Regions from separate parts of the Azospirillum argentinense genome, predicted to be linked through region 4. Evidence: riboswitches for the same ligand, from Rfam matches in the RefSeq annotation. Region 4 holds a riboswitch; each other region holds the start of a gene.
What was found. A riboswitch is a leader RNA that binds a small molecule or an ion and turns the genes downstream of it on or off. The one in region 4 is predicted to bind cobalamin.
Positions count from the first base shown of each region.

Region 1: another riboswitch for cobalamin. It lies ahead of ABAZ39_RS15840 (dihydroneopterin aldolase); the one in region 4 lies ahead of ABAZ39_RS30230 (energy-coupling factor ABC transporter permease).
Region 2: another riboswitch for cobalamin. It lies ahead of ABAZ39_RS14840 (TonB-dependent receptor plug domain-containing protein); the one in region 4 lies ahead of ABAZ39_RS30230 (energy-coupling factor ABC transporter permease).
Region 3: another riboswitch for cobalamin. It lies ahead of ABAZ39_RS15860 (hypothetical protein); the one in region 4 lies ahead of ABAZ39_RS30230 (energy-coupling factor ABC transporter permease).

Region 1 covers NZ_CP007794.1:350,396-357,499, forward strand. The annotation lists gene ABAZ39_RS15820 (DUF3891 family protein) at 572-1,363, shown strand; gene ABAZ39_RS15825 (bleomycin resistance protein) at 1,391-1,774, opposite strand; partial or broken gene ABAZ39_RS37830 (Kelch repeat-containing protein) at 1,957-3,076, opposite strand; gene ABAZ39_RS15835 (acyl-CoA thioesterase) at 3,341-3,712, shown strand; cobalamin riboswitch at 3,907-4,131, shown strand; gene ABAZ39_RS15840 (dihydroneopterin aldolase) at 4,438-4,836, shown strand; gene metF (methylenetetrahydrofolate reductase [NAD(P)H]) at 4,836-5,717, shown strand; gene scpA (methylmalonyl-CoA mutase) at 5,736-7,104, opposite strand, start outside.
Region 2 covers NZ_CP007794.1:137,872-144,975, forward strand. The annotation lists gene ABAZ39_RS14835 (Aq_678 family protein) at 549-1,007, shown strand; cobalamin riboswitch at 1,062-1,280, shown strand; gene ABAZ39_RS14840 (TonB-dependent receptor plug domain-containing protein) at 1,397-3,325, shown strand; gene ABAZ39_RS14845 (ABC transporter substrate-binding protein) at 3,322-4,182, shown strand; gene ABAZ39_RS14850 (FecCD family ABC transporter permease) at 4,179-5,186, shown strand; gene ABAZ39_RS14855 (ABC transporter ATP-binding protein) at 5,186-5,986, shown strand; gene ABAZ39_RS14860 (DUF6925 family protein) at 5,986-6,699, shown strand; gene ABAZ39_RS14865 (heavy metal translocating P-type ATPase) at 6,761-7,104, opposite strand, start outside.
Region 3 covers NZ_CP007794.1:358,689-365,792, reverse strand. The annotation lists gene ABAZ39_RS15875 (short-chain fatty acyl-CoA regulator family protein) at 1-929, opposite strand, end outside; gene metE (5-methyltetrahydropteroyltriglutamate--homocysteine S-methyltransferase) at 1,130-3,448, opposite strand; gene ABAZ39_RS15865 (LysR family transcriptional regulator) at 3,545-4,474, shown strand; gene ABAZ39_RS15860 (hypothetical protein) at 4,496-4,882, opposite strand; cobalamin riboswitch at 4,987-5,237, opposite strand; gene ABAZ39_RS15855 (methylmalonyl-CoA mutase family protein) at 5,413-7,104, shown strand, end outside.
Region 4 covers NZ_CP007797.1:201,758-208,861, reverse strand. The annotation lists gene ABAZ39_RS30240 (glutathionylspermidine synthase family protein) at 1-22, opposite strand, end outside; gene ABAZ39_RS36375 (glycosyltransferase family protein) at 230-2,158, opposite strand; cobalamin riboswitch at 2,303-2,541, shown strand; gene ABAZ39_RS30230 (energy-coupling factor ABC transporter permease) at 2,717-3,397, shown strand; gene ABAZ39_RS30225 (superoxide dismutase) at 3,480-4,247, opposite strand; gene ABAZ39_RS33575 (hypothetical protein) at 4,375-4,749, opposite strand; gene ABAZ39_RS35220 (helix-turn-helix transcriptional regulator) at 4,866-5,612, opposite strand; gene ABAZ39_RS30210 (MFS transporter) at 5,609-6,745, opposite strand; gene ABAZ39_RS30205 (hypothetical protein) at 7,006-7,104, opposite strand, start outside.

The DNA.
Region 1 (7,104 bases), on a different replicon from region 4:
AGCCGGAAGCGCGCTGCCTCGCTCAAGCAGAGGACGTTGCCTTGGCGGCCCGCCCCAAGCCAAGAGGGAGTCATGTGTGGACGGCCCCTCTGGCGCAAGAGGGAAATTCGTGGTGACTGGCCGAGAAGGATACATCTATGTGTCTGGCCTGTTGTTCCAGCCGCTGGCTGCTGGCCTTGACCTTGTCATCGTTCGCCCGCCCTGATGGGTCCTGCCTTGGCCGCCCTCCGGAGGAGGACAAGGAGCCCGTCCCCGCCGCGCCGGCGGAACCCGGGAACGCTGACGTCCAGCCTTCCGAGCCGATGAACCCGGCCTGACCCAAAGCGGGGCTTTTTCGCAAGGGGTTGGAGGTGCGCCTCATGCCGTCCCGGCCGCATGGGCTTTTTGAACCAAGCCAAAGAATCCGCGGACGGGTCCACGACCGATTTGGCGTCATCGGGTAAGCGGGACGAGCGTTTCATCCATTCGGTCGACCGGCACGCCAGCATCCACCGAGACGATCCCCGGCAGCATCCGTTTACACGGCAAGGTCGCCGGCCTCGGGCTCGACCATGAGCTGGAGGAATTGATCATGCTGTTTCGTGATGTCGGCAAAGATGTGATCGCCATCCCGCAGCCGAGCCATGCCTGGCTGTCAGGCCAGTTGCTCCGTGCCTGGGGCAACGGGATCTTCGCTCCGGTCATACCCTACGAGGAGGTCTGCCTTGGGGCGGAGCTGCATGACATCGGCTGGCTGTCCTGGGAAGCCGCCCCGACGCTGAACCCCCAGACCGCCCGCCCACACAGCTTCCAGGAACTCGGCGCCGCCATCCATACGAGCCTTTGGACGGAGGGTGTGCGCCGCGCGCTCGCGTTCGGGCGTTATCCGGCCCTTCTCGTCTCGCTGCACGCCGACACCATCTACGGCAGCCTTTTCAACTTCGCCAAAGCGCCGCCGGAGGATGCTGCGCTGGTTCGCCGCTTCCTGGACGACCAGCACCGCTTCCAAAGCGCCTGCGTCGAGGCGATGACGGACAACCCCCGTTATGCGACGATCCTCTCCCCGCAGGCGATCGAGCGCAACCGATTGCTCGTCGCTGCGGTGGACCGCATGTCTTTGCAGATCGGATGGGGTCTCACCAGCGAAGCGTGCATTCCCAATGTCCCGACCATTGGCGAGGCCCGGACGGAAATCCGCCTCCACTCACTGTCTGGCGACCCGGCGGAACTGGTCGTCGATCCCTGGCCCTTCGCTGCCGACCATGTCGAGGTGGTCTGCGAGGGACGGCTCCTGCGCGGCCGTTTCACCGACGAGCGAGCGATGCGTCAGGCGCTGGATAATGCGGAGACCGTCACCATCCCAACGGTGTTGAGGCACCCGTAACGCCGATTCCCCGCTCGGGCTGGAGCCTTATGGAGTGTTCGGCGTGATGGGTGCGCCGACCCGCAACAGGTTGCCGTCCGGATCGATGTGGGCAAACTCGCGCAGGCCATAGGGCGTGGCGGCGATCGCGGTCAGGCGGCCATCGACTTCGGCGGCCTGCCATGCCGCATGCAACGCGTCAACGTCGTCGACGTAGAGATAGCAGGCCGCAACCGAGCGTGCTGGGTCCAGGTCGGGAACCCGCGCCAGGTGGAGGCTCACGCTGCCCCAGGCAAGAAACCCGTAAATGGGATCGGCGGCCGCTTCCTCGTAAGCGGTCGCCTCGAAACCAAGACGCCGGTAGTGGGCGAGCGCCGCACGGACATCCCGGACTGGCAAAATCGGTGCTACCCTCGCGAACTGAACAGCCATTGCCCTTTTCCCTCCAGTCTCCAACCACAGTCCATGATGCAGAAGCAGCGCGGCGGACCACAAGCTTGAGGAGGCTGATCGGTAGGGGTTCGAAAGCGGCATTGTGGCGAAAGGAGAACTTGGCGCTTCGCTTCCGTTCGTTCGTCGATTGGCGGGTGCCCGCACAGGGCGGTGCTGCAACATCACCCCAATGTGAAGGCTTCGTGCACGGCGGACTGGACGGAGCCGCCGAGGACTGCACCACCACCCGCTACATGGATCCAGTCGCCGATCGTCACGGCTCCAACCGCATGGCGCGGCGTCGGCATCGGCGCATGGTGTTGCCAGCTGTCGCTGCCCGGATCATAGCTTTCCATCTGCCCGAACACTTTTGCCTGCCGCGGTACCCCGCCGTTGAGAATTCCGCCTTCTCCCCCCATGGCGAAGAGGCGGTCACGGTAAACGACAAGCCCATGGCCCGACCGGGCCGTCGGCAACGGCGCCCGCATCTCCCATGTGTCCCGATCCGGGAGGTAAACGTGGTGCAGATCGGTGTTGTACTCGAACGTGTTGAAGCGGCCGCCAACGACGTGGATCGCGCCGGCATGAACAACGCACCCGACATGATCGCGCCCCCCCCGGGAGCGGTTTGCGGGCCGACCAGCGATCGGTCTTTGGGTCATAGACTTCGTGCCAACCGACGCTCGCCCGTTCGCTGGCCGGCTCCGATGCGCCACCGATCAGATGAATGGCGCCATCGAGTACCACAGCCGCCGCACCGCGGGGGCGTGGCAGGGGCGCAATGGGGGTCCAGGCGTTGGTGGCCACATCGTAGGCGTAGGCGTTCGTATCGGACCGCCGGTTTTGCTCGATGAACCCGCCAAGCGCGTAGACGCGGCCAGCTTCTGCGGCGACCGCGACATGGTTGGCGCCACGCGGCAAGGCAGCGCCCTCATACCAGAGGTCGGCCACCGGGGTATAGATGTGGTGGTAGGCCCGATTGACGGCACCTTCGCCATAGCCGCCCACGACATGCATCCGTTCCGCACTGACGGTGGCCCAGGCCATTTCGCTGCGTGGGATCGGAAGCGCGGCGCGGCTGACCCAACGACCCGGCGGGCCGGCCGGAACTGGACTGTCGAAGACACGTTGCGCTTCCTGATCCGGCGTCAGATGGTGCGGCATGCCACCTTGGAGGCGAGCATAGGGGTCTGCGGCGGGCCGCAACTCCGGCAAGGGCGATTGCGCGTGTGACAATGGCACCCGGACAGCACCAAGCGCCAAAGCTCCAGCACTTGCGCCAAGGAATGTCCTGCGATCCATGTGACCTCGCTTTCTGCCTGTGTTGTCGTGATGACCCCGGTTTCGCCATGGAGGCCCACCGCTTTGCACTGTTCGCAGATTTGCAGGATCATCGTTCCTGATTTCAGCCGTTTTAGCCATCGACCAGAACGCCCATCCATATAACGTGCGCGTCCGACACCTTGGAACGCGTGGTTGCAGGCGGATGCACACATGAACACCATCCCTCCCACCGCAGAAAGCCAGTTTCTCTTTCCAAACGGACGGGAAACCCGCTGCCTTGAGATGATTTTCCCCGAGCAGGCCAACCATTACGGCACGCTGTTCGGAGGCACGGCCCTCAGCCTCATGGGAAAGGCCGCCTTCATCACCGCCAGCCGCGCCGCCCGCCATGCGGTCGTGATGGCCTCCTCAGAGCGGATCACATTCCATACCCCCGTCATGGTCGGCCAACTGGCCGACTTGGTCGGACGGGTCGACACGGTCGGGAAACGGTCGATGACCGTCCATGTCTCCCTCGTCGCCGAGACTTTGGCGACCGGGGAGCGCCGGCTGGCTGCCGAGGGATGGTTCGTCCTGGTCGCCGTCGACGGTCAGGGGCGGCCGGTTCCAGTCCCGGCCTTCCAAGACATCCAGCACGGCACGCAGCAGGGATGATCCGGAAAGCCCCCGGCGCGACGACTGGGAAAGACGAGGGTGGACACCGTGAAGCCTTGAGGCCTCCGACCGAAGCCAGCCGCGGGATGTCCGGACGCGCTTGATGCCGCCATCGTCGCAACAACGGTGGCGCTCGGCGCAGAGAAACATAAAGATGTCTTTATGTTTCTCTTGACAGGATTGCGGCGTTGCGGTTGGATCGCGGCGTCATGGTTCTGCCGGTTCCGCTCGGGGCCGGGAGCTAAGAGGGAAGCCGGTGCCGCCAGATCCGATGGCCAGTCCGGCGCTGCCCCCGCAACTGTAAGCGGAGAGTCATTTCGTCGCCTCAGCGCCACTGGTGCCTCGTTGGGCACCGGGAAGGCCGGACGGAATGGTGCCGACCTGCGAGCCAGGAGACCTGCCGTGACCGTTCGTTCGTCCTCGGGCGGGGTGTCCCGGTGGTCGCGTGGGCCGTGTCCAGCGTCTGTCGCCGGTCCCCTCTCGTGCGCCTGCTTGGGTTTCCTTTCCCGGACGTCCTTCTCACGACACCGATCCGCTGGCCGAGCGCTTGGCCGGACAGGGGAGAACCATGCCGATCGTCTTCTGCAGGCTCGGTTACCCGTTCATGGGACCACGCCGCGACGTGAGCCGAGAGCGGCGTTGGACATCCGTCGGGCCGGAGCGAACGCCGCCGCCGAGGCCGCCTGCCGGCCTTCGATCACCCTTCCGCTTGTGGAGAAACCGTCTTGGCCGGCTGCGGCACCTATGTGATCACCGTCCGGGGTTTTGTCGCCCCTTTCCAGATCGGGGTCTACGCCCACGAACGTGGCCGCCGTCAGCGCTTGCGCATCGATGTGCGGCTGGTCGTCGAACGCGGCCGACCGCGTTTCCTCGACGACGTGGCGACCGTCCTGTCCTACGAAGGGTTGGTCCTGGCGCTGGAGAAGCTGGCCGACGGGCCACACACCCAGCTCCTGGAATGCCTGGCGGACCGCATCGGCGACCTCTGCCTTGCCGACCAGCGCGTCGTCGAGGCCGAGGTGTCCATCGAGAAGCCCAACGTGCTCCCGCAGATCGATTCGGCCGGGGTGACCATCACCTACCGGCGGGACGCCGCCGCTCAAGCCGCGCCGGGAGAGCAGTGATGACCGCCCCTCTGTCCGCACCGCCGTCGATCAGCTTCGAGTTCTTTCCGCCGAAGACGGAGACGATGGAGCAGGGCCTGTGGCAGTCGATCCGGCGGCTGGCCCCATTGGCTCCAAGCTTCGTGTCGGTGACCCACGGGGCCGGCGGTTCGACCCGCGAACGCACCCACGCCACCGTCTGCCGAATCCAGGACGAGACCGGCCTTCCGGCGGCAGCGCATGTCACCTGCATCGGCGCGACGCGGGACGAGATCGACGCCATCGCCCACAGTTACTGGAATGCCGGCATCCGCCATCTGGTGGCGCTGCGCGGTGACCCGTCGGACATGCCCGGCGGCGGGCGTTGCGAACCGTCTCCCGGCGGCTACGCCTACGCCGCCGATCTGGTGACGGGAATGAGGCGCATCGCTGATTTCGAGATCTCGGTCGCCGCCTATCCGGAGTCCCACCCGGAAGCGCCAAGCGCGCAGTTCGACCTGGACAATCTGAAGCGCAAGGTGGACGCTGGGGCGACTCGTGCCATCACCCAGTTCTTCTTCGACAACGACGTCTATTTCCGTTTTCTCGACCGCTGCGCCGCGGCGGGCATCCATGTGCCGGTGATTCCCGGCATCCTGCCGATCACCAACGTCGCCCGTGCCGTGGAATTTGCTGCCAAATGCGGCGCCTCGATGCCGGCCAGGCTGGTCGAAACCTTCGAAGGGTTGGACGACGACCCAGAGACCCGCAGGCTCGTCGCCGCGACGGTGGCGGCGGAGCAGTGTCAGGCCCTTCAGGCTCAGGGCGTCCGGGATTTCCACCTCCACACCCTGAACCGTTCCGACATCACCCTCGCCACCTGCCACATGCTGGGGATAAGGGCCGCGGTTCCGGTACCGTGATCGCCACACGCGCCACGGCTACGCCGCCTTCGGCGCGTAGCCGTGGCGCTCGTTGAGGATGCGCAGCAGGTCTACCGCCGCCTCGCTGATGACGGTGCCCGGCGGGAAGATCGCCGTGGCGCCGGCGGCGTGGAGCGCGTCGTAATCCTGCGGCGGCACCACGCCGCCGACCACGATCAGAATGTCGCCGGCCCCGTGGCGCTCCAGCTCCGCCTTCAGTTGCGGCACCAGCGTCAGGTGCCCCGCCGCCAGCGAGCTGACGCCGACGATGTGGCAGTCGTTCTCCACCGCCTGCCGCGCGGCCTCCTCCGGCGTCTGGAACAGCGGCCCGACGTCCACGTCGAAGCCCAAGTCGGCGAAGGCGGTGGCGATCACTTTCTGGCCGCGGTCGTGGCCGTCCTGGCCCATCTTCGCCACCATAATGCGCGGGCGGCGGCCATCCCGCTCGGCGAACTCCGCCACCAGCGCCCGCACCCTGGCGATGGCGTCGGACTGCCGCCCCACCTCGCCGGCGTAGATGCCGGTGATGGTGCGGATCTCGGCCTTGTGACGGCCATACACCTTTTCCAGCGCGTCGGAGATCTCGCCGACCGTGGCGCGGGCGCGGATGGCGTCCACCGACAGGGCCAGCAGGTTGCCGTCGCCGGCGGCCGCCGCGTTGGTCAAGGCCTCCAGCGTCTGGCGGCAGCGGATGGGATCGCGCTCGGCGCGCAGCCGTTCGAACTGGGCGATCTGCTGGGCGCGGACGGCGGAGTTGTCCACCTTCAGCACCTCGATGGCCTCCTCCTGCTCCAGCCGGTACTTGTTGACGCCGACGACGGTCTGGCGGCCGGAATCGATGCGGGCCTGGGTGCGGGCGGCGGCCTCCTCGACGCGCATCTTGGGGATGCCGGTCTCGATCGCCTTCGCCATGCCGCCGGTCTCCTCGACCTCGCGGATGTGGCCCCAGGCGCGGGCGGCCAGTTCGCGGGTCAGCCGCTCGACGTAATAGCTGCCGCCCCAGGGGTCGATCACCCGGCAGGTACCGCTCTCCTGCTGGAGGAAAAGCTGGGTGTTGCGGGCGATGCGCGCGGAGAAGTCGGTCGGCAGCGCCAGGGCCTCGTCGAGCGCGTTGGTGTGAAGCGACTGGGTGTGGCCCTGCGTGGAGGCCATCGCCTCGATGCAGGTGCGCGTCACGTTGTTGAAGACGTCCTGCGCCGTCAGGCTCCAGCCCGAGGTCTGGGAATGGGTGCGCAGCGACAGCGACTTGTCGCTCTTCGGGGCGAACTCCTTGATCAGCTTGGCCCACAGCATGCGGCCGGCGCGCATTTTGGCGACTTCCATGAAGAAGTTCATGCCGATCGCCCAGAAGAAGGACAGGCGCGGCGCGAACTGGTCGATGGTCAGC
Region 2 (7,104 bases), on a different replicon from region 4:
CCCGGACTGGAATCGTGACCGCAAGGTCTGCGGTCAACGGACAAGCGCGCGCGACGGCTATGCTGCGGCGCGCCAGGATACCCGCCCCCATCGTTGTCCGTGGAGGCGTGGCGGTCGTTCAGGAAGTTGGTTCGCTGCGGTCCATGCCGATGTCTCCCAAAGGCCCGTCGGGGACCGTCGTCCGGCGGTGGACCTTGTGGTGGAGCGGGACCCAGGGGGGAGGATAGGGCCAGCTTCCGCAAGGCCGCGCCAAAGCGACGGCTCTATGGGAAGTCCGACATCACAGCGCCGGGCGACGCTGCCAGAGGGGCCCGGACCTCACCCGTCATGTAGTCAGGCCCCCGCGCGGCGACAAGAGGGGGCGCGTCCTTTCCGGACCATGATCGGCGCGATGGCCGCGGGCATTGATATCACCCGGTTGATCGCTCATGGGTTGCCGGCGTTCCGGTCCGGGAGCCGGCTTTGCGAATTCCGTGTCGCCCATGGATGATTCCGCACCGGTGGGTTGTTCGTAGCGATTGACGGTAATTCACGGCAGGACACCCACAATGATGCGGCGTTCCATTTTGCTCGGCTGCCTGCTGGCGGCCGGATTGGCTGGTTGCGGCCCGCGTTTCGAGACGGTCGCAAGCTATTTTCCACCCGTCAGCGAGGCGGGAAAGCTCTGTGTCGCCCAGTGCAAGCAGGCACAGACGATCTGCCAATCCGCAAAGGAGCTGGCCGTACAGACCTGCCGGGCCGAGGCGACGACCCGCGCCCAGGGCGAATATCAGGCCTATCTCCGTTCCTTGCCCAAGGACGCGGACAAGAAGAAGATCAAGACGTTCAGCGATTTCGACCGGAACCCCAGCTGCTACAGCAACCTCACCTGCTCCTCCGATTACAACGATTGCTACAAATCCTGCGGCGGCCGGATCGAAGCGCAGACCTATTGCGTCGGCAATTGCAAGGAGATGAATCCCCCCATGCCGGATGGGTCCGCGGTCGGGCCGAGAACCACACTCTGACGCCAGTCGGGCGAGGACGGGCGGATTGCGGCTTGACCGGAGCCGTTCCGCCCGCGTAGCTTCGCACCCGACGGTTGCCCGAAAGGGCTGAAAATGGGAACACGGTGCGGACCCAGCGGCGATTTGCCGTGCGAGGGTCCTACGCCGGGGCTGCCCCCGCAACTGTAAGCGGCGAGTCGTCCATCGGAATGCCACTGGGATCGCGATCCTGGGAAGGCGATGGGCCGACGATAACCCGCGAGCCAGGAGACCTGCCGTCAGTCGTGGTCACACGCGAACACGTTCGGGCGGGGTGCACCGAAGGTCGTCGAGCCGGCAGTCCGTTCGCGGAGCGTCCGGTGGGACTTCGTTCGCGGTGACGTGCCACCGGCGTCCCGCCCGAGGTCTCAATGAGTGTCCGCGTTCCCCGCCTTCACCGGACGGCGTCCTTCGCCGCCCTTCTGGGAAGCCTTGCCCTTCCCGTGTCGGCCCTCCCCACGTCGGCCTTCGCCGATTCCACCACCATCACGACGCTTCCGCCGGTCTCGGTGACCGCCAACCGCGTCCCCACCGCCGCCGAGGAAACCGGCAGCGCCCTGACCGTCATCACCCGCGAGGAACTGGAGCAGCGCCAGACCCAGGTGCTGTCCGACGCGCTGCGCGCGGTGCCCGGCGTCGCCGTCAACCGCACCGGCCCTATGGGCACCCTGACCCAGCTCCGCATCCGCGGGTCGGAGGGCAACCAGACGCTCGTCCTGATCGACGGGATCGAGGTGAACGATCCCGCCGCCGGTTCCGAATACGACTTCGCCAACCTGCTGGCCGGCGACGTGGAACGCGTCGAGGTGCTGCGCGGCCCACAGAGCGCGCTTTACGGCTCCGACGCGGTCGGCGGCGTCGTCAACATCGTGACCCGCCGCGGCGCCGGCGCCCCCCGGTTCGGCGCCGCCGTCGAGGGCGGGTCCTTCGGCACCGCCGCCGGGCGGGCCTCCTTCGGCACCGGGACCGACCGTTACGACCTGTTCCTCAGCGGCCAGGGCGTCACCAGCGACGGTGTGTCGGTCGCCGACAAGCGGCTCGGCAACCCGGAGAAGGACGGCTACCGCAACGGCACGCTGACCGGAAACGCCGCCGTCCGCCCGACCGAGCGCAGCGAGATCGCGGTGACCGGCCGCTACACCCGCTTCCGCACCGACACCGACGGCTTCGTCGGCGGGCGCGGCGCCGTCGACGACGGGACCAGCACCGCCGGGGAGCAGTATTTCGGGCGCCTCCAAGGCAAGATCGCCCTTCTCGACGGAAAGTGGGAGCACATCGTCGGCCTGACCCATGGCCGCCAGCAGCGCGACTACCGCGACGACGCCAAGACGGTCACCAGCCGCTACGACGGGCGCAAGACCAAGACCGACTACCAGACCAACCTGACTCTGAACAGCGGCCCCGCCGACCATGTGCTGACCGCCGCCGTGGAGCATGAGGAGGACAAGGCGATCAGCCGCAGCAGCTTCTCCAGCTTCGACCGCTCCATCGGCTCCACCGGGCTGGTGGGCCAGTACAAGCTGGGGCTGTTCGACCGGCTGACCCTGACCGGCAGCGTCCGCCACGACGCGAACGACCTGTTCCGCGACGCCACCACATGGCGCACCACGGCGGCCTATCTGATCGAAGAGAGCGGGACGAAGCTGCGCGCCTCCTACGGCACCGGCGTCAAGAATCCGACCCTGTTCGAGCTGTACGGCTACACCGCCACCTACGCCGGCAACCCGAACCTGAAGCCGGAACGGGCGCGCGGCTGGGACGCCGGCTTCGACCAGGCGCTGTGGGGCACGCGGGCCTCCGTGGACGGCACGTGGTTCGACCAGCGCATCCGCGACCTCATCACCGGCACCGGGCGGACCTCCGTCAACATGCCGGGCGAGTCCCACATCCGCGGCTTCGAGCTTGGCCTGTCGGTGGAGCCAATCGACCGGCTGACCGTCCGCGGCTCCTACACCTGGACCGACGGCGAGGATTCCACGGGGGCGGAGCTGGTGCGCCGGCCCAAGCAGCTCGCCAGCCTGAACGTCAATTACCGCTTCCTGGAGGACCGGGCGAACGCCAACCTCGGCGTCGTCTACAACGGGCGGTCCAGCGACTGGGCCTACGACCCCTTCTACAACCGGCAGGTCGTGAATCTCGCCCCCTACACGCTGGTCAACATGGCCGGGTCCTACGCGCTGTCCGAGGGGGTCGAAGTCTTCGGGCGCGTGGAGAACCTGTTCGACCGCCGGTACCAGGAAGTCTGGACCTACGGCGCGCCGGGACGGGCCGGGTATCTCGGGCTGCGGCTGTCGCTGTGAGGCCCACCTTTCTCGGGCTGGCCACCGCCCTCCTGCTGACCGCGGGAGGGCCGGCGGCGGCGTGGGAGGCGCCGCCGGCAAAACCGCCCAGCAAACCACAGCGCATCGTCTCCCTGAATCTCTGCGCCGACGAGCTGCTGCTGCGGCTCGTCGGGCCGGAGCGCCTCGCCGCTGTGACGTGGCTGGCGCGCGATCCCCGCACCTCCACCGTCGCGGCGCTGGCGTCGCGGGTGCCGGTCAATCACGGGACGGCGGAGGAGATCCTGCCGCTCAACCCCGACCTGATCGTCGCCGGGCGCTACACCACGCGGGTCGCGGTCGGGCTGCTGACGCGGCTGGACGCGCCGCTGCTGGAACTGGACGTCCCGCAGAGCGTGGCGGGGGTGGCGGAGCAGATCCGCGGCCTCGCCCGCGCCGTCGGCGAGCCGGACCGGGGGGAGGCGCTGGTCGCCGGCCTGCTCTCCCGCCTCGACTCCCTGCCCCCCGCGGCGCCGGGACCGCGCCCGACCGCAGTGGTGCTGCGCCCCAACGGTTTCGTCGCCGGGTCCGGGTCGCTGATCGACGAACTCCTGACCCGCGCCGGGCTGGAGAACATGGCCGACCGCCTGCCGCTGGGCAGCCAGGGCGCCCTGCCGCTGGAAGCCATCATTCTGGGCGGCGCGGACGTGCTGATCGTCGACGCCGCGCCCGACGCGCCGCCGTCGCTGGCCGGCGCCCTGCTGCACCACCCGGCCCTGAAGGCGTTGAAACGTCAGGTCCGCACCGTGTCGCTGCCCTCCCGCCTATGGACCTGCCCCGGCCCGCAGATCGCCGAGGCCGCCGAACGGCTGGCCGCCGCGCGGGAAGCCGTGCCATGAGCCGGGACTCGCGCATCCCCTACCCCGCGCTGGTCGCCGGGCTGACCCTTCTGGCGCTGGCGCTCTGCGCGGTGTCGGCGGCGGTCGGCTATGTGCCGTTCGACCTGGGCGCCGCCCTGTCCGACTGGCTCGCCGGGCGCCCCACCCTGGGCGCGCTGGTGCTGGCCGAGTTGCGCCTGCCGCGCGCCCTGCTCGGCCTGCTGGTCGGCTTCAGCCTGGGGCTGACCGGGGCGGCGATGCAGGGCTGGCTGCGCAACCCACTGGCCGAGCCGGGGCTGGTCGGCGTATCGAGCGCGGCGGCGCTGGGCGCGGTGATCGTCTTCTACAGCGGCCTGTCAGCCGCGCTGTCGCTGGCCCTGCCACTCGGTGGCATGGCCGGGGCGGCCACAGCCGCGGTGCTGCTGAACCTGATGGCGGCGCGGGGGGCCGGAACGACGGCGCTGGTCATCGGCGGCATCGCCATCAACAGCCTCGCCGGGTCGCTGACCGCGCTGGCCCTCAACCTCGCCCCCAACCCTTACGCGGCGCTGGAGATCGTGTTCTGGCTGATGGGGTCGCTGGCCGACCGCGGCACCGACCAGCTCTGGCTCGTCCTGCCGCCGATGTTGGCGGGCTGGGCGCTCTGCCTGTCCGGCGCCCGCGCGCTCGACGCGCTGACCCTGGGGGAGGACGCGGCGCGCAGCCTGGGCTTCGACCTCACCGGGCTGCGCGTCCGGCTGATCGCCGGGGCGGCGCTGGCGGTGGGCAGCGCGGTGTCGGTCACCGGCGCCGTGGGCTTCGTCGGGCTGGTCGCCCCGCACCTGATGCGCCCGCTGGCCGGGGCGCGGCCCGGACGGCTGCTGCTGCTGGCCGGTCTGGCCGGAGCGTGCCTGATGCTGGCCGCGGACATCGCCGTCCGGCTGCTGCCGACGCGGCCCGAACTGAAGCTGGGCGTGGTCACCGCTCTGATCGGGGCGCCCTTCCTGATCGTCCTGATCGCCCGGCTGCGGCGGGAGGAGGCGTAATGCGCATCGAAACCCACGCCCTGTCCGCCACCGCTGGCGGGCGCGCCATCCTGGCGGGAGTCAATCTCACCATCGAGCCCGGCTCCTTCACCGGTCTGATCGGCCCGAACGGCGCCGGCAAGACCACCCTGCTGCGCCTCCTCGCCGGTCTCGCCGAGCCGGCGGCGGGCCGCGTCACCTTCGACGGACAAACCGCCGCGAAGGCCGGGCGCCGGGCGCTCGCCCGCGGCATCGCCTATCTGCCGCAGAGCGGCCCGGTGCATTGGCCGCTGCGCGCCGAGGCGCTGGTCCTGCTGGGCCGGCTGCCCCACCGCGGCGCGCTGGGCGGCATCACCGCGGCGGACCGCGCGGCGGTGGAGCGGGCGCTCGCCACCGCCGACGCCGCCCACCTGCGCGGGCGGATCGTCGGCACCCTGTCGGGGGGCGAGCGGATGCGCGTCCTGCTCGCCCGCGCCCTGGCGACCGAGGCGCCCGTCCTGTTGGCCGACGAGCCGGTCGCCGCGCTCGATCCCGGCCACCAGCTCGCCTGCATGGCGCTGCTGCGCGACACCGCCCGCCGGGGGAGCGGCGTGGTGGCGGTGCTGCACGACCTGACCCTGGCCGCCCGCTTCTGCGACCGGCTGATCCTGCTGTCGGGCGGCGGCGTGCGGGCCGACGGGCCGCCCGAGCGGGTGCTGACCGACGCCCACCTGCGCGCCGCCTACGGCATCGCCGTCCACCGCGGCGAGGCCGGCGGCGAGCCCTTCCTGCTTCCCTGGCACGCCCTGCCATCCCCGACTTGCCAACCGGAGACGCCTTGATGAGCGATCTGACTTCCCTGCTGCGCGACGCGCTGAACGACCCGGCCACCGGCTGGAGCCTCGGCGCGTTCGGCGCCATCGCGGAGTTCATCCGCGACCCGGACGAACCCGTCGCCCTGCGCGACGCCGGCCCGGACCTGGAGGCACGGACCGCCCGCGGCGGGCTGCGCCTGCGCCCCGGTCCGGCGATCCGCGCGGTGCCCTACCGGACACGCAACGGCAGCCTCGCCGTGGCCCTCTGCCTGCCCCGTCACGTCGGTGCGATGAACCGGCGCGGCGTGGTGACCGAGCTGGGTCCCGACCGCGAGGCCATCGCCGAGACGGACCGCGACGCCCAGCTGTTCGACCTTGGGCTGGGCGTCTTCCAGACCGACGTCTGCGTCCGCAGTTCCGATCCCGCCACCATCGCCCGCCTGCGCGCGGTCGTCGGGACGGAGCTGCTGGCGCCGGGCAACCCCTTGCCGCCCGACCTGCCGGCGCTCAGCCCCGACCGCGTCTTCATCGGCCCCTTCGGCCGGATCGAGGTCAGCCAGCCGATCCCGCCGCCCGACGGCCGCAGCCCGGAGGGTCCGCACACCCATGTCCTGCCGAAGCTGTTGGCCCACAACCGGACCCACGCGGCGACCGTCCCGATCCCGGACGGCTGGGTGCCCAGCCTGTACCTGTCGCCACCCGCGGAGTCCTTCGCCGCGTGGGAGGGGTTGGGGCGCTGAGGTCCTGCCCCCTCCCTAACCCTCCCCCTCTACGAGGTGGAGGGGACTGCCGCCGCTTCGCTCAAGCCTCCCTCTCCCGCAAAGCGGGGGAGGGTTGGGGAGGGGGCACTGCCACCGCCGGCGCGCGGCGCAGTGCGTTGAGCAGAATCCCGATCGTGGTTCCGTTGTGCAGCACGGCGGTGCCCACCGGGGACAACAGCCCCAGCGCGGCGGCGCCGAGGATCGCGCTGTTCAGCCCGACGGTCAGGCGGTAGTTGCGGGCAATCAGCGCCATGGCGGCGTTCGCCGTCTCCTTGGCGTCGGCCACCCGCTCGATCCGGTCCTCCAGAAGCGCCACATCGGCGGTCAGCCGGGCGATGTCCGCCCCTTTCTGCATGGCGATGCCGACATGGGCGCCGGCCAGTG
Region 3 (7,104 bases), on a different replicon from region 4:
TGGCAGACGGTCTCGAAGCCGGTGCCGAAGCGCTGTCCCAGCAACTCAATGTCGTAGGCCACGGCCTCCGCCGTCTCCTGAAAGGCGCGGTAGGGCATGACCACGGCGCCGGCGTAATAGTTGGCAAGCCCGATGCGGGCGACCGAGCGGGCCTGCGGGCCGGAGAAGCGTCCCTCCTCGACCAGCCGGAGCAGGAGGGCCGGTTCCTGGTGGAAGGCGAGCTGGGTCGCCATCTGGAAGGCGCGGCGGCCAGGCTCCAGCGACCGGGCGATCCGCAACGTCCGGGCATCGCCGTCATACTGGCGCAGCGCGCCCTCCGGCATGGCCGTGTCGTCGGTCACCAGCGTGCGGATGCCGTGGCGGTCCGCCAGCAGCCGTTCCAGCCCGCGGTCCACCGCCCCGATCTCCAAACCGGCCTCGCCGAACAGCCGTTCCGCCGCGTCGTCCAGCGCGGCGATGTGGTTGTGATGGCGGTAGAAGAAGTCGCGCACCTCTTCGTAGGGCATCGGCGGCGGCCGCCCGCTGTCCGGCCCGGCTGGGACGATCCCCGAGGCGAGCGCATCCAGCCGTTCCGCGAGCCCGCGCCCGCGCCGGTGCAGCGCCACCAGCGCCCGGCCGACCGCCGGCATGTTGGTGGCGAGCGCCTTGATCTCGGCCATGGCGATGGTCTCGCCGGTTCCGGCCTCCGACAGGGCCTCTCGCAGATCGGCGACCAGCCGGGCTTCCTCGTCCTCCGAGAAGATCTGGACGTCGATGCCGAAGGCGGCGTTGATCCGCAGCAGCAGCGGCACCGTCAGAGGCCGCTGGTTGCGTTCGAGCTGGTTCAGATAGCTCGGCGAAATCTCCAGGATGCGGGCCAGGGCTGTCTGGGTCAGCCCCCGCTCCTCGCGCAGCCGCTGCAGCCGCACCCCCATGAACGCCTTGGCCATACCAGGAATCCCATTTGCAAAATTCGCCGACTCACTGAAAACACCTTGCAAATCTTGGCAATGTCAGCGGTCATCCAAACAAGCGGTCTGCGTATATTGCAAAGGACGCGGCTACCAGGCAAGTTCCGCCATCAGCAGCTTCAGGGTGCAAAGACACAGGGGCAAGCGGCGTCCGGCCGCTTGCCCCCGTGCGGACCACGTCAGGCGATGGTGGCGCGCAGGGTCTTGGCCGCACTGACCATGTTGGTCAGGGCCGGCAGCACCTCGGCCCACTGGCGGGTCTTGAGACCGCAGTCCGGATTGACCCACAGCCGCTCGGCGGGAATGCGCTCGGCCGCCTTCTTCATCAGATCGACGATGTGCCCTTCGGTCGGGATGTTCGGCGAGTGGATGTCGTAGACGCCGGGACCGATCTCGTTCGGGTACTTGAAGTCGTCGAAGGCGTCGAGCAGTTCCATGTCCGACCGTGAGGTCTCGATGGTGATGACGTCAGCGTCCATCGCCGCGATCGACGCGATGATGTCGTTGAACTCCGAATAGCACATGTGGGTGTGGATCTGCGTCTCGTCCGCCACCCCGTTGGCGGTGATGCGGAACGACTCCACCGCCCAGTCCAGATACGCCTGCCACTGGGACCTGCGCAGCGGCAGACCTTCACGAAGGGCGGCCTCGTCGATCTGGATCACGCCGACGCCGGCCTTCTCCAGGTCCAGCACCTCCTCCCGGATGGCGAGCGCCAGCTGGCGGCAGGATTCCGAACGCGGCTGGTCGTCGCGCACGAAGGACCAGTTGAGGATGGTCACCGGGCCGGTGAGCATGCCCTTCATCGGCTTGTCCGTCAGCGAGGCGGCGTAGGTGATCCAGTCCACGGTCATCGCCTTGGGGCGGCTGATGTCGCCGAACAGGATCGGCGGCTTCACGCAGCGCGAGCCATAGGACTGCACCCAGCCCGACTGGCTGAAGACGTAGCCATCGAGCTGCTCGCCGAAATACTCGACCATGTCGTTGCGCTCGGCCTCACCGTGAACCAGCACGTCGAGGCCCAGCGCCTCCTGCTCGCGCACGCTCCGCGCGATCTCGCCGCGCATCGCCTCGGTGTAGGCCACCGCGTCGATCGTCCCGGCCTTGAACTGGCTGCGCGCCTGACGGATCTCCTTGGTCTGCGGGAAGGAGCCGATGGTGGTGGTCGGGAACGTCGGCAGATTCAGGCGGGCGGCCTGCTTGGCGGCGCGCTCGGCGAAGGCGCTCTTGCGCCGTCCGAGCTGGGCGTCGATGGCGGCAACCGCCGCCTTCACCGCCGGGTTGTTGACCCGCGGCGAATGGCGGCGCGCTTCGATGGCGGTGCGGTTGGCCTCCAACTCGGCCGCGACGGCGGCACGGCCCCTATCCCATCCCGGGGTCAGCGCGGTCGCCAGAACCCGGATCTCCTCCAGCTTCTGCACCGCAAAGGCCAGCCATGAGCGGACCTCCTCATCCAGCTTGCGCTCGCCGGCGAGGTCGACCGGCACGTGCAGCAGCGAGCAGGACGGTGCGATCCACAGCCGCTCACCGAGCCTCTCGGCCACCGGCTCCAGCCAGTCGAGCGTTGCGTGTAGGTCGGTCTTCCAGATGTTCCGGCCGTTGACGACGCCCAGCGACACGACGCGGTCGGTCGGGAGGGCCTGGATCAGGGCATCGACCTCGTCGCGGGCGTTGATGGCGTCGAGATGGAGGCCCTGCACCGGTAGGGAGCAGACCAGTGGCAAATTCTCCTGGAGCTGGCCGAAATAGGTCGCCAGCAGCAGCTTGACCGCGCCGGTACCGAGATCCCGATAGGCCTGGGTGAAGGCGTCCCGCCACGCCGCTTCCAGCTCGGTCACCAGGATGGGTTCGTCGATCTGCACCCACTCGACGCCCTGATCGGCCAGGGCCTGCAGCAGTTCGGCGTAGACGGGCAGCAGGCGGGGCAGCAGAGCCAGCTTGTCCGAACCGTCCTTGGCCTTGCCCAGCGCGAGGTAGGTGACCGGGCCGATGATCACCGGCTTGGCCTTGACACCCTGCTCCTTGGCTTCAGCGAGTTGCTGCAGCAGACGGGAGGCGTCGAGGTTGAACTGGGTTTCGGCGTCGAACTCGGGGACGATGTAGTGGTAGTTGGTGTCGAACCACTTGGTCATCTCGCCGGCAGCGACGCCACTGCAGCATCCGCCGTGCTCTTCGGCACTATGGGCGGCGGTCTCGGCCGAACGGCCGCGCGCCACGCGGAAGTAATTGTCCAGGGCATCGCCATGGAAGCCCTTCACGCGCTCCGGCAGGTTGCCGAGCGTGAAGCTCATGTCGAGCACCTGATCGTAGAAGGCGAAATCGCCCACGGGAACGAGGTCGAGCGCGCCCTGGTCCCGCCAGTGGCGCTTGCGGAGGTCAGCGCCGACGCGGACCAGCTCGTCGCGGGAGGACGCCCCCTTCCAATAAGCCTCCAAGGCGAACTTCAACTCGCGCTTGGCGCCGATGCGGGGGAATCCGAGGGTGTGGGTCATTGCCATGGGGGGCGCCTTGAAAAGAGGGATCGGCGCGGACCATACGGAGTTCAGAACATGAATGAAAAATGGTATGATTTTATCGTTCGATAAATTTCATTCATGGATGAGGTGGACGGTATGGCGATCCTGGAGCGCATCCATCTCTCGATCATCCGCGAGGTTGATCGTCACGGCTCGCTGACGGCGGCGGCCAGCCATTTGAACCTGACCCAACCGGCGCTGAGCCACGCCATCCGCAAGCTGGAAGAGCAGCTCGGCGTGGATGTGTGGCACCGCGAAGGCCGCCGCTTGCGGCCGACCCAGGCCGGGGAATGGCTGCTGGCGGTCGCCAACCGCTTGCTGCCGCAACTGGCCCATGCTGAAGAACGCCTCCAGCAGTTCGCCCAGGGCGGGCGCGGGACCCTGCGCATCGGGATGGAATGCCATCCCTGCTATCAGTGGCTCCTGAAGATCGTCGCTCCCTACGTCGATGCTTGGCCGAAGGTCGACGTGGACGTCCGGCAGAAGTTTCAGTTCGGCGGCATCGGGGCCCTGTTCGGCCACGACATCGACATGCTGGTGACACCGGATCCGCTGTTCAAGCCCGGACTGTGCTTCGAGCCGGTGTTCGACTACGAACAGGTTCTGGTGGTCGGGCCGGGGCACCGTCTGCGCCATGCCGCCTTCGTCGAACCGCAGCAGATGGCGGACGAAGTCCTGATCACCTACCCGGTGGCGCCCGACCGTCTCGACATCTACACCCAGTTCCTGATGCCGGCCGGGATCAGCCCGAGGCAGCACAAGCCGATCGAGACGACCGACATCATGCTGCTGATGGTGGCCCACGGCCGTGGCGTCGCCGCCCTGCCGCGCTGGCTGGTCGAGGAGTATGGCGCCAAGTTCGACGTGAGCCCGGTGCGCCTGGGCCGGGACGGTGTCGCCAAGCAGATTTTCCTGGGCTTCCGCGAGGCGGACGCCGACATCGGCTATCTGCGGGGTTTCATCGATCTGGCGCTTGCCCATCGCGACGGTGGAACCGCCCAGTTGTAGCGGCAGGCGAAGCCGCGCCGGTCAGCCACCCATCCGCAAGCTGCCGATGGCGTTGCGCAGGCCGAGCGCAATGGTGCGGCGCTCGTCCGCATCCCCGCCCGGCGCCAGCCAATGGTCGATGCCGCCGTCCTGGTGCAGCACGAATTCGGCGACGCAGCGGTTCGCCGGTTGGCCGGCTTCCGCATGCGCCTGCTCGACCAGGGCGCGGGCGATCTCCCGCAGGGTGTCGGCCGCCGCGACCAGCCCGGCGGCGTCCAGCGGCTCCCTGGTTCCCCGCAGGGACCAGCGTCCCTCCGTCGCCGTCAGGACAAAGGGTGCCGACCGGTCGGCGGGGGTCGGCGTCACCGGACGGCGTCGGAACGCCAGACGGATGAGATTGGGTGGAACGGGCGTTGGTTGGACGGACATCGGCGGTGGCACCCCTCGCTCCCAAAGGGCAAGGATGGGACGGACGCCGACGCGGCACGGGAGACCTCCGGCGACGCCGCACCCGCCGGGACACCCCGCCCGACTCGCGTTCGACAGATCCGGCAGGTCTCCTGGCTCACGGGTCGTCGCGGGACCGTCCGGCCTTCCCGGTGCCGTCGTCCCGAACCGGGATGGGCACCAGTGGCGCTGAAACGGCGGACCCACTCTCCGCTCACAGTTGCGGGGGCAGCGCCGGCTTCGCCATCATCCTCGTGGCGAGGCGAACGGTTCACCGGCTTCCCTCTTAGCCCCGGACGCCCTGGGGCGAACGGGGACCGTATCCGGCGGGAACGGTAAGAGGGTGCACCCGGCGGCGTCAAGCGCGAGCGCCACGGCAAGTCCCTTTTGCAAAATTCGCAAGATTGCCCGCAGCCCTTCGCCAAATTTTGCCAATTTCCGCCTGATTCCCACGGGTCGTTCGGCGTATCTTGCAAATGTTCGGAACACGGATGGGAAGGAATCTCGCCAGCATGGACGACCGCCGGGACGATGCCGAGACGATCTTCGCCACCGAATTCCCTCCGGCCACGCGCGAGCAATGGCGGGTTCTCGTCGACAAGGGGCTGAAGGGCGCCCCCTTCGAGAAGCGGTTGGTCACCCGGCTGTACGAAGGCATCGCCGTGCAGCCCCTCTATACGGCGGAAGACTGGCCGGCCGCGGGCGATCCGTCCGGTTTGCCAGGCTTCGCCCCGTTCACCCGCGGCGGCCATGCCGGAGGCGCTGGACCGGACGGCTGGGACATCCTGACCGAACACGACGCCGCCGATCCCAAGGCGGCCAACGCCGCCATCCTGACCGATCTGCTGCGCGGCGCCACCGCCATCCGGCTGCGCCTCGACAGGCCGGACAGCCCCGGCATCGCCATCGACCGGTTGGACGATCTCGACCGCACGCTGGCCAACGTCTATCCGGAGATGGTGCCACTGTCGCTGGAGGCGGGAGGCGACGCAGTGGCCGGCGCGGCGCTGCTCGCCGCCCTGTGGCGCCGCCGCTCGGTGATGCCGGACAAGGCGCGGGGCGCCTTCAACGCCGATCCCATCGGGACTCTGGCCGCGGCCGACGCCCTGCCGGGCAGTCTGGAGGCGGCGCTCGCCGACACGGCGGCCTTGGCCGCCTGGACCGCCCGCAATTTCCCTCACGTCACCGCCGTCGGGGTGGACAGTTCCCCCTGGCACGACGCCGGGGCGACCGAAAGCCAGGACCTCGCCGCCGCCATGGCGACCGGGGTCGCCTATCTGCGCGCCCTGACCGCTGCCGGGCTGGACATCGACACCGCCTGCCGGCAGATCGCCTTCACCCTATCCGTCGGCTGCGACCAATTCCTCTCCATCGCCAAGCTGCGCGCCGCGCGGCGCCTGTGGGGGCGCATCGCCGAGGCGTCGGGCGCCTCGGAGTCGGCCCGCGCCATGCACCTGACCGCCCGCACGGCGCGGCGCATCATGGCGCGGCGCGATCCCTGGGTGAACATGCTGCGCACCACGGTGGCCGGCTTCGCCGCCGGGGTCGGCGGGGCCGACGCGGTGGCGGTGCTGCCCTTCGACGCGGCGCTGGGCGAATCCGACGACTTCGCCCGCCGCATCGCCCGCAACAGCCAGATCCTGCTGAAGGAGGAATCCTCGCTGGCCCGCGTCGCCGATCCGGCCGGCGGCTCCTGGTACGTCGAAACGCTGACCGAGCAATTGGCCCAGGCCGCCTGGGCCGAATTCCAGGACATCGAGCGGCGGGGCGGCATCGCCGCCGTGCTGGCCGATGGCAGCCTCGCCCGCACCATCGCCGGGTCCTGGGCGCAACGGGAAGCCAACATCGCCCGCCGCAAGGACCCGCTGACCGGCGTCAGCGAGTTTCCCAACCTCCTTGAGCAGCCGGTCGTCCGCCCATCCCCCGTACCGCGCCACCATGACGACGTCGCCGTGGCACCGGCAGCGGTCGGCTCCGGGTCGCTGGACGATCTCGTGGAGGCTGCCACCGGCGGGGCGACGCGGGCCGGCCTGACGGCGGCCCTGGCGCGGGGAACCCCGGCCCGCGTCGAGCCGCTGCCACGCCACCGCCTGCACGAATCCTTCGAGGCCCTGCGCGACGCCGCCGACCGCCACAAGCTCGCCCATGGGTCCTGGCCGACGGTCTTCCTCGCCAACATCGGGCCGGTCGCCCAGCACACGGCG
Region 4 (7,104 bases):
GCCAATCCGCACGGGGTTTCATGACTGCTCTGCGCATCGTGTGCTTACCGGGCCGCCGGATTCAATCCATGGTTTTGCCCCGCTGCGGCGCGCCGCTTGCGGCCGTCCGGGATTCGGTGGGGGCGGATCATTGCGGCGCAAACGCGCCAACACAAGCGCCTTGCGCGCCTGCCCCTCCGTTTTTCCACGCTTCCCCTCGCGGATCCCACAGGGCGGGTGGGGACGCCCGTCACCAAGCGCGGTCGGCAAGCCAGGCCGCGATGGCGCTCTCCATCGCCTCGGCGGTCGGATCGCCGTGCTCCGGCCCGGTTCCGACCATGGGAAGCCGGGCCGCCACGGCGATGTCCTCCGCCGGCGCGCCGGTTCCGACGAACAGGTCGCAGCGCCGCAGCAGGGCGCACAGCCCGTCGAAACCCAGCCGCCCCACCGCGTTCAGGCAGGCGCTTCCGGTTTCCCCGGCGATGCGCGCCGCGGCCCCCCGGGCGGCCTCATCGCCGACCAGGATCAGGGCGGTGTCGCCCCGCACGGCAAGCCGGCGGCACAGCTCCGACAGGCTGCCGGTGCCGACGGACGCGGAGAGGCCGACCGCGCAACGCCAGCGCGCCGGAACGCCCTCGGCCAGAAGCGCGGCGGCGGCGCGCTCGCCGGCGGGGGAGGTCCAGACCTCCGTGGCGGGGTCCGGCTCCCCGGTGGTCAGCGCCCCCAGCAGCCCGGCGGGAGTCGCCGCGACGTGGGTCAGGAAGGCGTCGGCGTAATAGCCGCGCACCGGCCGACCGACCCTGCAACCAAGGCGGAGCGGCGCCCCTGTATCCTGCATCAGGCGGTTGGCGAAGCTGGCATCCTCGCCCCGGTGGGGATTGATCGTGAGGTCGAAGGCGCCGCTGAACTGCTGGCCGATCTCCTGGCGCACGGCGGTCACCAGCGCGTCGTCGGGCGCTCGCCCCTTCAGCGGTGGGAGGGTGACGCGCTGGTTGACGTAGGGGCAGAGGGCAAACGCCGCCTCCGCGTCCGGCGTCGCGAAAACGGTGATCCGGGCCAGCGGCAAGGCCCGCCGCAGCTCCCGCAGGACGCCGGACGCCCCCAGCACGCCCCCCACCCCGTCCGGCAGGAACACGCCGACGCTGCGGATCAGGTCGGTCGGGAAGGGCGGCGGTTCACCGGGGACGAGCGTGCGGCGGCGAACGGCGGGTCCGGAGTTCCGCAGCAGCGCCACCGCCGGGGCGGTCGAGGCGCCCCGCGCCGGCGGCACGAAGCCCCAGGTTCCCTCGGCATCCGGGCGCGCCAGCGGCTCCACCATGGCATGCTCAGCCCGCGAGACGGTCGCCGCGTCGGTCACCCAGGGGAAGAAATCGCGCAGCGGGAGGGTGCCGTTGCCGACCGCTCGGCCCGCCGCCTGCAGGGCGTCCCACCGACCGACCGCGCCGTCGTAGCCGTAATAGATTTCCTTGAACGCGACCTGCTCCCGCGTCGCGTAGGCGAAATGCTGGAAAACCAGCCCGCCCGCCGCCGTCTCCTCGTGCAGGAAGGGGTTGGCCGCGCCGAGTTCGAGGTCCGACCCGTCGGGCTGCGGGCGCATCAGCCGGGGCGGAACGTGCGAGTGCCAGAAATCCCCCGGCCGGTACCGCCAGGTGCGTAACCATTCGTAGGCGCGGTAATTGCCGTACTGGTCCAGCCGGTCGAGGACCAGGGACGGGCCGACGAAGAAGTGGCAGAGGTAGAGAGCCGCCGTGCGCGACGGCGAATCGAGGAACATCCGGCGCGCCCGGGTGATCTGCTCCGCCGTCCACAGCTCGTCCGCATCGATCTGCCAGAGCAGGCAGTCCTCCGTCATGGCGGCCAGCGGCGCGGTCACCATTTCCACCTTGCCTTGCCAGAACATGCCGGGCGGCTTGCGGTAGACCGACACGCGCCCGGGCTCCTCCGCGGCGATGCGGTCGAGATACTGCGACGTCCCGTCGCTGCTGCGGCCGTCGCGGTGAAGATCCTGCGGAACGCGCCCACCCCGCTGCGCGCACCAGGAGGAGTCGCGGACCTGCTCCGCCACCCCTTCCACGACGTGCCAATGCCAGGGGAAGGGCAGTTGGCGGAACACCTCCAAGTGGTAACGAATGAAGGGATCGCCGTTCAGCACGATGGTCAGGAAATGAACCGGTAGCATGCCCGCAACCCCGTCCTTCGCCCGTTGATCCGGCCTCGCGCAGTCCGCCGGACCTTGTCGGTTCCGTGGGAGCGGTGTCAAGGAAGCCGTGCGACTCCCCCGATGGGTCGCCATCCCCCTCTTGACGGCGGGGGACCCCGCCCCTACCCTGGCGCCGGTTATGGTTCCCCGCGCCCTCCGGTCGCGGGGCTAAGAGGGAAGCCGGTGCGCCGCCCCGCAGGGGGAGAAACGGTCAATCCGGCGCTGCCCCCGCAACTGTGAGCGGTGAGCGGCCTCGTCCTTTCCGTGTCACTGGCGCCGCCTGCGGGAACGGGCGCCGGGAAGGCCGGACGATGCCGCCTTGACCCGCAAGCCAGGAGACCTGCCGTAACCGAACGTACGTCCTCGGGCGGGGTGCCCCGGTGGTCGCTTGCCGATGTCCGGTCCGACGGCCGCCCGTCTTCCGCAAGCCGTCCCTCCGGTGCGCCCATCCAAGGGGACCAAGGGGGTTGCGATGCCGGTGCCTGCCAGCAACGACGCCCCTCCCAACGCATGGCAGACTCGGAAAGGGCATAGAGCATGCACATCGAACCCGGCGTCGTGGACGGCGCCAAGATCGCTCTCAGCTACGCGACGGCCGCCGGCGGCTTCGCGATGGCCGGCAAGCTGGCGCGCGACGACGTCCGCAACAACGGCGGGGTCGCGCCGCTGGTGCTGCGCAGCCTGATCGCCACCGCGCTGGTCTTCAGCTTCTTCGAGGTGTTCCCGCACCACCCCGTGGGCGTGTCGGAGGTTCACCTGATCCTCGGTTCGACGCTGCTCCTGCTGTTCGGCGCCGGTGCGGCCTCCATCGGCCTCGCCGCCGGCCTGCTGATCCAGGGCCTGTTCTTCGCGCCGTTCGACCTGCCGCAGTACGGCATGAACGTCACCACGCTGCTGGTCCCGCTGTGGGGCATCAGCCTGCTGGCGAAGCGGATCGTTCCCGACGCCACCCCCTATGTCGACCTGAAGTACTCGCAGGCGCTGGCCCTTTCCACCGCCTACCAGGGCGGCATCGTCGCCTGGGTGGCCTTCTGGGCCTTCTACGGCCACGGCTTCACCGCCGAGACCATGACGGAAGTCGCCTCCTTCGGCGCCGCCTACATGACCGTCATCATCGTCGAGCCGCTGGCCGACCTCGCCGTGCTGGCCGTCGCCAAGGCGCTGCGCCGCCAGAGCCAGGGCCCGCTGTTCAACATCCGCCTGCACCAGGGCGCCTGACCGGCGCCTCGGACCGGATGGTTCGCAGGAAGGGCGGCGGGGATGACCCGCCGCCCTTTTCCGTTTCAGGTCAGCGGACCGGTCAGATCACCAGCTCGCCCTTGCGGATCGCCGCGTAGCGGCGGTTCACCGCGCCCCAGTCGACGACGTTCCACCAAGCCGCCAGATAGTCGGCGCGGCGGTTCTGGTACTTCAGGTAATAGGCGTGCTCCCATACATCGTTGCCCATCAGCACGGGCACGCCCTCCATGGCCGGCGAATCCTGGTTCGGGCGGGCGGCGATGGCAAGCTTGCCCGACGACGGGTCGGCGGTGACGAAGACCCAACCGCTGCCGAACTGCCCGGCGCCCGCCGTGTTGAACCGCGCCTTGAAATCGTCGAAGCCGCCGAAGTCGCGCGTGATGGCAGCCCCCACCTCACCGTCCGGGGCGCCGCCGGCGTTCGGTCCCATGATGCTCCAGAACATGCTGTGGTTCGCGTGACCGCCGCCGTTGTTGCGCACCGCGGTGCGGATGCTTTCCGGCAGTTCCGGCACACGCTTCAGCAGGTCGGCCAGCGGCATCGCCTGAAGGTTGCCGTGGTTGGCGAGCGCCTTGTTGAGGTTGTCGACGTAAGCCTGATGGTGCTTGTCGTGATGCACGCTCATGGTCGTCGCGTCGATGTGCGGCTCCAGCGCGGCGGGCGCGTAGGGCAGCGGCGGCAGCGTGAATCCCTTGCCGCCCGGAGTTTGGCCAGCCGGAGTTTGGCCCCCTGTTGTTTGGGCCAGGACGAAGCGCGGCGCCACGGCCAGCACCAGCGCGGCGGCTCCGGCGGAGAGCAGCAATTGGCGGCGATCCAGGCGAACGGACATGAGACCTCCCATTGTGTGTTTCGTGCCGAACAGCGGGGAAGCGACAGCCTCAGTGCGCCCCGCGCCTCACTCAACAGGGCAATGGGCGTACTCACTCGGTACCGGCGTACGGAGCGCCGCCCGTTTCCTACAAGCGGGCCTTTCCAGCCGGCCCGGCGGACGCCGAGCGGGCCATTCCCATCGCCACGCTCCGCCAGCGCCCCAGATGGAATCGGGAGGGTGCGGCCGCCGGCTTCCGGATCGGAGTCACCGGAGCCGTCCCCGCCGCCTCATGGATGTTGCGGGCGCGGCGCTCCCGCAGAAGCAGGCGCATCACCTCCTCCTCCGTGACGGGGCGCCCGGCCCTGGCCGAGGCGAGGCTGGCGGTGTCCTGGAGCGCGGCGACCTGCGCCAGCGTGCCGGTCAGCCCCTTGGTCGCGGCGGTGTCCAGCGCTTCGCGATGAATGGCGAGGATGAACGGCTTCAGCCCGCGGTCGGGCGTTCCGTGCGGCGGTGTCGGCATGGCGGACGGGCTCCGGGGATTCGTTCGATTGGGTAAGCCATCATCCAACCGATAACGCCGCCGCGGCAAAGGCCCCTATGGATTAGCCCTGCCGGTTGCCGAACCGGCGGCGCGCGTCACAGCGTGATCAGGCCGTAGGCCAGCGCGGTGGAAACCGCCTGGATGGTGGTGGCCGCGTTGAGTTTGCGTCGGGCGGATTCGATCTGCTTCTCCACCGTCTTCACATGCGTGCCGAGCCGGTGGGCGATCTGCTGCGGGCGCAGGCCGACGGCCAACCACAGCAAGCACTCGCGCTCGCGGGGGGCCAGCGGGAGGGCGTCGCGCACACACCCTTCGCGCAGGCGGACGTCGAAGGCGTGGACGATGCCGGAAATCGCCCGGCTGTTCTCCCACCAGATTCGGTCGAACCCGGCCCAGGACAGGTGCGCCGCGCACAGGCCAAGCGCGCTGACTCCCAACCCGTTGTTGAAGCGCATGGGAAGCGTGACGCCCGTGGTCATACCGAAGGCCCAATCGATGTCGAGCGAGCGTTTGCCCGCCGGGCTGATCCCGTCCAAGCGGGAGGTGTCGCTCCACAGCAGGGGGGCGGTTTCCACCCTGGCCGCCCGCACGAACTCGTCGCACCAGTACAGCCCGCCGGACATCTTGGCGTCCATGTAGGCGCCGCCGAAGCTGGTCAGCATGATGTCGTGCGTGCGCCCGGTGTCGGCGAACGCTTCGGCGCCGTACACCAGGGCGGTGACGCCGAAGCCCGCCAGATGGCGGTGCAGCCGCGCCCACAGATCGTCCACGTCGGCCGCCTGCTGGAAGTCCTCGGCAGCCTCCCCCAGCACACGGCCGGGCATGTCGTGAGCGGGGGTCATGGCCGGCTTCCCATGCGGCGGAAACTCCAGAGCATCGTGCTCAGGTAAACGAGGAACAGCAGAAAGCTGCTTTCCATCAGCCCTTGCGGAGGGTGCCAGTCCATGGCCATGCCGTGCAGAAGCGGCCCGACCAGCGCACCGAAGGCGTACAACGTGCCGAAGGCGACGTTGGCGGTGGCGAGGTCGACGCCCCGGAAGCGGTCGGCCAGCATGGCCAGCGCCACGGTGTACAGGCTGCCGGCCGCGCCACCCCAGACGAGCATGGCGGCCATCAGCGCTTGCGGCACGTCCAGCGTGGCCGGCAGGATCAGGGGGACCGCCAGCCCGGCGACCCCGCAGGCGGCCAGCACCCCGGGCTTGCCGACGCGATCGGCGAGCGCACCGACCGGGATCGGGAACAGCAGCGCGCCGATCAGGAAGGCGCTGACCGTCCCCGCCGCCCAGTCCTCCGACAGGCCGGCCGTCACCGCGTAGACCGGCATCAGCGTGTAGGGGACCGATTCGAACAGCCCGAAGATCAGCGCCGTCATCACGGCGACGGAAGCGCTCAGCTTGGCCAGCGAAATCCGGGGCGCCCCGGTGATCCGCGGCGGCGCGGCCTTCGCAACGGTCAGCATGACCAGCGCGACGCCGACCAGCGCCTGGATCAGCAGGATCGTCGGCCAGCCCTCGGTTCCCGTGAGCGGGACGAGAGCCGCTCCCACGGCGGCCCCGGCGCAGAACGCGCTGGCGTAAAGACCGACGTTGAACCCCCGCCGGTCGTCCGGCGAGGCGGCGCTGATCCAGTACTCGGTCAGGCGGAACACCATGCCCAGGCTGCCGCCGAACAGGAAGCGCAGCGCCATCCACACATCCTGGTCGGCCGACAGCACGAAGCCGAGCGGGGAGAGCATGGCGACCACCAGCAAGGCTCTCAACACCGCTCCCGGGTCGAAGCGGCGCAAAAGTGTCGGCATCAACGGCGTCGTCAGCAGCCATGCCAAGGCCGGCATGGCGGCGTTCAGCCCGATTGCGGTGGCCGAGGCGCCCATCCGGTGGAGCGAAAGATCGACGTAGGCGTAGGAGGCCCCGGCCGCGGCGGCGGCGGCGGCAACGGTGGCCGATAGAACGGTCATCTTCAGATGGGCGGTCACAGTCCCCGGTGCCCCCTGCGTCATGGTGCGGTGGCGTGTTCCTGCCCGAAGGCTCCGGCTCCAAGGGAACCAGAGCCGTCGGCATGGCGCCAAAGCTGTAGATTATGCACAAAAACGCATTGGAGGTAGGGGTATGCGTTCGAACCATGCGGGAAAGGCATGGTCGGCGGTCGAACTTCGCCATTTCAGATGCCGCGGCGCGCGACGTCCGCCGAAGCCGCTTTCCGGCGATATCATGGCGGATGACGTAAAAGGTGACGTCAGAAGTTGTTGAGGAAGTTCACCACATCCACCAGACGGGCGCCGTACTGGTTCAGCGCCCCGGAGGCCGTCGCCCAGCCACCCGACTGGAACTCGCC